Linked DNA regions of Thiosocius teredinicola. The protein of the gene in region 1 interacts with the protein of each later gene in a pairwise test. Links are inferred from orthologs where the notes say so. Each region holds a gene or a part of one and is shown in the gene's direction. Other genes may lie near its edges.

The links.
Region 2: the proteins of dnaB (region 1) and rep interact in binary tests that used the Escherichia coli proteins (3 or more experiments, as listed by UniProt). The link is inferred for Thiosocius teredinicola from one-to-one orthologs.

What each region holds. Positions count from the first base shown.
Region 1 is NZ_CP019936.1:3,358,898-3,362,020, reverse strand. Bases 1-2,801 are described here. They hold dnaB (replicative DNA helicase), read left to right. Parts: upstream 1-611; coding sequence 612-1,991; downstream 1,992-2,801. Other genes in these bases: radA (DNA repair protein RadA), read left to right, coding at 2,019-2,801; rplI (50S ribosomal protein L9), read left to right, coding at 1-403. In the rest of the region: more of radA, read left to right, coding at 2,802-3,123. UniProt on the Escherichia coli protein: The main replicative DNA helicase, it participates in initiation and elongation during chromosome replication. Travels ahead of the DNA replisome, separating dsDNA into templates for DNA synthesis.
Region 2 is NZ_CP019936.1:558,936-562,159, reverse strand. The notes cover bases 110-3,011. They hold rep (DNA helicase Rep), read left to right. Parts: upstream 110-508; coding sequence 509-2,515; downstream 2,516-3,011. Other genes in these bases: B1781_RS02645 (c-type cytochrome), read right to left, coding at 2,583-3,011; B1781_RS02655 (NAD(P)-dependent oxidoreductase), read left to right, coding at 110-475. In the rest of the region: more of B1781_RS02655, read left to right, coding at 1-109; more of B1781_RS02645, read right to left, coding at 3,012-3,224. UniProt on the Escherichia coli protein: Rep helicase is a single-stranded (ss)DNA-dependent ATPase involved in DNA replication; it can initiate unwinding at a nick in the DNA. It binds to ssDNA and acts in a progressive fashion along the DNA in the 3' to 5' direction.

The sequences.
Region 1 (3,123 bases):
GGTTTCGGTGAAGTCCGGCTTCGGTCGCAACTTCCTCATCCCGCAGGGTAAGGCTGTATTCGCCAGCGCGGAAAACATCAAGGTGTTCGAAGAGCGTCGCGCCGAACTCGAACAGCAGGCGGCAGACAAGCTGGCTACTGCTGAAGAGCGCAAGGCCAAGATCGAGGCGCTGAGCGACGGTGTGACGATCACCCACAAATCGGGTGAAGAAGGTCGCCTGTTCGGTTCGGTGGGTACCGTCGATATCGCCAATGCCTGCACCGAAGCCGGTGTCGAGGTGGCCAAGTCGGAAGTGCGTCTGCCGGAAGGTCCGTTCCGCAACGCCGGTGAGTACGAAGTCACGCTGCACCTGCACACCGACGTCGATGCAACCGTCAAGGTCACGATCGTCGGCGAAGAATAAGCCCGATCTCGACCCAGGGCCGGCGACCGCGTGAGCGGCCGCTTACCCGATGCATTCGATAGAAACCCGACGCCTTGCGTCGGGTTTCTGTTTTTCAGCCTATGCTCTCCCTCATCGCGCACCTTCTGTGGTGTAATCAACGGCCATTCCCCGACGATGTTCCGGCAGCGGCATGATTGACGCGGTTTACGATTCCATTCCCGAAGCGATGGCAGATCACGGCGACGCGCAGATGGAAGCGTTGCGCGTACCGCCGCATTCCGTGCAGGCGGAGCAGGCCGTTTTGGGCGGTCTGATGCTGGACAACGGCGCCTGGGACAAGATCGCCGATCAGATAACCGAGCAGGATTTTTACCGCCGCGAACATCAGCTGATCTTCGCCGCGATCGCCAGCCTGTCGGATGCCGACCGGCCATTCGATGTCGTGACCCTGGCCGAGGAACTCGAAAGCCTCGAGACCCTCGACGAGGTCGGCGGGCTGCCGTACCTGGGCATGCTCGCCAACGACACGCCGAGTGCGGCCAACGTGCAGGCCTATGCGGCCATCGTGCGTGAGCAATCCGTTGTTCGCCAGTTGATCAAGGTCGGCAACCAGATCGCCGAAAACGGTTACCGGCCGAAAGGGCGCAAGGTGCACGAACTGCTCGACAGCGCCGAAAACCTGGTGTTTCAGATTGCCGAGCAGCAGGCGCGCGGCGGCGGTGGTTTCCGCTCGATCACCCGCCTGCTGACGGAGACGATCAATCGTATCGAAGAGCTGTACGGCAGCGACGATGCGCTGACCGGTGTGCCGACCGGGTTTACCGATTTCGACAACAAGACCTCCGGTCTGCAGAAGTCCGATCTGATCATCGTGGCCGGGCGCCCGTCGATGGGCAAGACGACGTTTTCGATGAACATTGCGGAGAACGTTGCCGTCGCCACGGGCCTGCCGGTCGCGATCTTCTCGATGGAGATGCCGGGCGAGGCACTGACGATGCGCATGATCTCGTCGCTCGGCCGCGTCAACCAGCAAGCGGTGCGCTCGGGCAAGCTCGAAGATGACGACTGGCCGCGCGTGACCTCGGCGGTCAACATCCTGAACAACACCAAGTTGTTCATCGACGATACGCCTGCCTTGACCCCGACGGATCTACGCGCGCGCTGTCGGCGTCTGACCAAGGAACACGGCCACCTCGGTCTTGTCGTGATCGATTATCTGCAGCTGATGCAGGCGCCGGAGTCCGGCGAAAACCGTGCGACCGAGATCTCGGCGATATCACGCGGCCTCAAGGCCCTGGCCAAAGAACTCAACGTGCCGGTCATCGCCTTGTCACAGCTCAACCGCTCGCTCGAGCAGCGCCCGAACAAGCGGCCGGTGATGTCCGACCTGCGTGAGTCGGGCGCCATTGAGCAGGACGCCGACCTTATCGTTTTTATCTACCGCGACGAGGTCTATAACGAAGACACTCCCGACAAGGGCAAGGCCGAGATCATCATCGGCAAGCAACGTAACGGTCCGATCGGCACCGTCAGTCTCACCTTCCAGGGTCAGTTCACGCGCTTCGACAACTTCGCCTACGACGTGTACGGCGACGACGAATATTGACGTGATTGCACCGGAGCTGCCGTAAGTATGGCCAAGGCCGCCAAGACGATTTACGTCTGTTCTGAATGCGGCGCGCAGTCGCCGAAGTGGGCAGGGCAGTGCGGCGATTGCGGTGCATGGAACAGCCTGCAGGAAACCGTCGCTGCGCCGACGCCGAAAGCCGATGGGCGTTTCAGTGGCTATGCGGGCGCTGAAGACACGGCACGCATCCGCAATCTCTCCGAAGTCGTCGCGCAGGAAAACGAACGCCTGCCGACCGGGCTCGATGAACTCGATCGTGTGTTGGGCGGCGGCTTGGTCACCGGTTCGGTGGTATTGATCGGCGGCGATCCCGGGATCGGCAAGTCGACCTTGCTCGTGCAGGCCCTGGCGCTGTTGGCGCGCGATCACCCGGCGATCTATGTCAGCGGTGAAGAGTCTGCCGAACAGATCAGCATGCGCGCGCACCGGCTGGGTCTGCCGACAGAGCAACTGCGGCTGCTGACCGAGACCTGTGTCGAACGCATCCTGTCGTTGATCGCGGTTGAAAAGCCCAAGGTGCTGGTGCTCGATTCGATTCAGACCTTCTACACCGAATCGCTGCAGTCGGCGCCCGGCTCGGTGGCGCAGGTGCGCGAATCGGCCGCGCGCCTGGTGCGCTATGCCAAGCAGTCCGGCACTTCATTGTTTCTGGTCGGCCACGTAACCAAGGAAGGCGCCCTGGCGGGACCGCGTGTACTCGAACACATGGTCGACACCGTGCTGTATTTCGAAGGCGAGAGCGGCAGCCCGTATCGTTTGATCCGTGCGATCAAAAACCGCTTCGGCGCGGTCAACGAACTTGGCGTGTTTGCGATGACCGACAAGGGGCTACGCGAAGTAGCCAACCCGTCGGCGATCTTTCTGTCGCGCCACCAGGAGCAGGTGCCGGGCAGCTGCATCCTGGTCACGCGTGAAGGCACGCGACCGTTGTTGGTCGAGGTGCAGGCCCTGGTCGACCAAAGCCCGTTGGCGAACCCGCGACGCGTCGCCCTGGGTCTCGAACAGAACCGACTGTCGATGCTGCTCGCCGTCATGCACCGTCACGGCGGTATCGGCATGTTCGATCAGGACGTATTTCTGAATGTTGTCGGTGGCGTGCGCGTCACTGAAC
Region 2 (3,224 bases), 2.8 Mb from region 1 along the record:
GGTCGGCGGTGACGCGGCGATACTCGACCAGGTACAACCGGTGCTATCGAGCATCAGTCGCAAGGTCGTGCACATGGGGCCGGTCGGCAGTGGCCAGGCCACCAAAGCGGTCAACCAGATCATGTGCGCCGGCATCAACCAGGCGGTCACCGAGGCACTGGCGTTCGGCCAGCACCAGAAACTGGATATGGACAAAGTGGTCGACGTGGTCAGCAGCGGTGCGGCGGGCAACTGGTTTGTCGAACACCGCGGCCGAACCATGACCCAAGGCAGCTTTGAGCCGGGGTTCCGCGTCGCCCTGCACCATAAAGACCTGACGATCTGCCAGAGCATGCTGGCGGTCGACAGCGTGCAGCTGCCGATGGTGGAGATGACCCTGGTGCACTACGAGCGCCTGATGGAGGCCGGCTACGGCGACGAAGACATCTCCGCGTTGTATCGCGTCAAACGGCCACTCTTCAGCGAAGAGGTCTAACCGAGTTTCCGTGCAGGCACGCTGTATCCGCCGATGAACGATCTCAACCCGAAACAACGCGAGGCTGTGCGCTACCTCGACGGGCCGCTGTTGGTGCTGGCCGGCGCCGGCTCGGGCAAGACGCGCGTGATCACCGCCAAGATCGCCCACCTGATCGAGAAAGCGGGTATCGCCGCACGCAATATCACGGCGGTCACCTTCACCAACAAGGCAGCGCGCGAGATGAAGAACCGCGTCGGCAAGCTGCTGGGCAGTGACGCCGCCCGCGGCCTGACGATCTCGACCTTCCACACCCTCGGGCTGAATATTCTGCGTCGCGAACTCAAGGCCGCGGGCCTGCGCAGTGGATTCAGCATCTTCGACGAGCAGGATGTCGACCAGCTGCTGCGCGAACTGGCGAAGAAGAACGACGCCGACAAAGACGCCCTGCAACGCGCTCGTTGGCAGATCTCGGCATGGAAGAACGATCTGGTCGATCCCGAGCAGGCGATTGCCGTCGCGGCGACCGACATCGAAGCCTTTCAGGCTGCATTGTATGGCGCGTACCAACGCGCACTGCGCGCTTACAACGCGGTCGATTTCGACGACCTGATCCTGCTGCCGGTCAGCCTGCTGCGCGACGATGCCGAACTGCGCGAGCGCTGGCAGAACCGCATACGCTACCTGCTGGTCGACGAGTACCAGGACACCAACGGCGCACAGTACGAACTGGTCAAACTGCTGGTGGGCGTGCGCGGTGCACTGACCGTGGTCGGCGACGACGACCAGTCGATCTATGCCTGGCGCGGCGCACGACCGGAAAACCTGGCACGACTGCGTGACGACTTTCCGCGTCTGCATGTGATCAAGCTGGAGCAGAACTACCGCTCGATGCGCCGCATCCTGCACGCCGCCAACACCCTGATCGCGAACAATGAGCACGTGTTCGAGAAAAAGCTGTGGAGCGAGCTTGGTCCCGGCGATGAGTTGCGGGTGATCAACTGCAAAGACGAAGAGGACGAGGCCGAGCGGGTGGTCAGCGAGATCATCCATCAGCGCTTCAACAGCGGTGCGCCTTACAGCAGTTTTGCGATCCTGTATCGCGGCAACCACCAGTCGCGGCCATTCGAAAAGGCGCTGCGCACGCAGAACATTCCCTACTTCCTCAGCGGCGGCACCGCGTTTTTCTCGCGCAACGAGGTCAAGGACGTCATGGCCTATCTGCGCCTGCTGGCCAACCCGGACGACGACAGCGCATTCCTCAGGGTGATCAATACACCGCGGCGCGAGATCGGCACCGGTACGCTGGAGAAACTCTCACAGTATGCCGGCACACGCGGCACCACATTGTTCAACGCGATCGGCGAATTCGGTCTCGAAGACCAACTGTCGGCACGCGCATTGAGCCGCCTGCGCGAGTTTGCCGACTGGCTGCAATCCGCGGCCCGTGCCGCCGATGGCGCACCCGCGGTCGACACCCTGCGGCAGCTGTTGAGCGACATCGATTACCGTGACTGGCTCAACCAGTCGAGCAACAGCGACAAGATCGCCGAGCGCCGCTGGGAGAATGTCGAAGAACTGATCAACTGGCTCGCCAAGCTGCAGGCCGACGAGAACCGTGGCGATACGCTTGCCGAGATGGTCAATCATCTCGCGTTGATGGACATCCTCGAACGCCAGGACGAAGAGAGCAACGACGACCGCGTGGTATTGATGACCCTGCACGGCGCCAAGGGATTGGAGTTCCCGCACGTCTACCTGGTGGGCATGGAAGAGGAACTGTTGCCGCATCGCAGCAGCATCGAGGAAGACAATATCGCCGAGGAGCGTCGTCTGGCCTACGTCGGCATTACGCGCGCCCAGACCACCTTGGTCATGACCTGCGCCGAACGTCGACGACGCGCCGGCGAACTCACCCGCTGCGAGCCGAGCCGCTTCCTGGCCGAACTGCCGGCCGACGATCTGCGCTGGGAAGGCCGCGGGGCGACCATGAGCGTGGAGGAGAAGAAGGCGCGCGGCAACGCGAACCTGGCCAATCTCAAGGCCATGCTCGGCAACTGATCGCCGAACGATACCCACAAAAAAGCCCGGCACCAGGCCGGGCTTTTGTTTAGATCGAGCGTAGCGCTTACTGCGATTCGCTGACCATGTAGCTGACTGCTGCCTTGATGTCGTCATCCGGCAGCTGCACCTGACCACCCTTCGGCGGCATCGCGCCCTTGCCGTTGATGGAACTGGCGAACAGTGTCTCCATGCCCTGCGCGATGCGCGGTGCCCACGCTGCCTTGTCGCCTTTCTTAGGCGCACCGGCTGCACCGGTGTCGTGGCAGGCAAAGCAGGCGGTCGCGTAAACCGTTTTGCCTTTCGAGACGTCGCTCGGCGAGGCCTCGGCAGCCAGGGTAGCTGCAGTCGCTTCTTGCGGTACAGCCGGTGCCTCGGCCATCGCCGGGGCAACTGCCGCTGCGGCAGCAGGCGCTGCGGCGGGCGAAGCGCTGTCTGCTGCCGGCGCTGATTCAGCCGCCGGTGCCGATGCCGCCGCATCCACCTCGACACCGCTGTCGGTCAGCATGGTGACGATAGCACTGCGCAATTCTTCGTCGCTCGCAGTCGAACCGCCTCTTGGAGGCATCGAGTTTTTGCCTTTGATGGCGCTGGCCAGAAGGCCATCAACGCCGCCTTCGGCGTTCATGCGCTGCACCCAGGCGTCTTTGTCGCCGACCTTCGGTGCGCCCAGCACGCCGGCCCCGTGGCACGAATTACAGGCCGATGC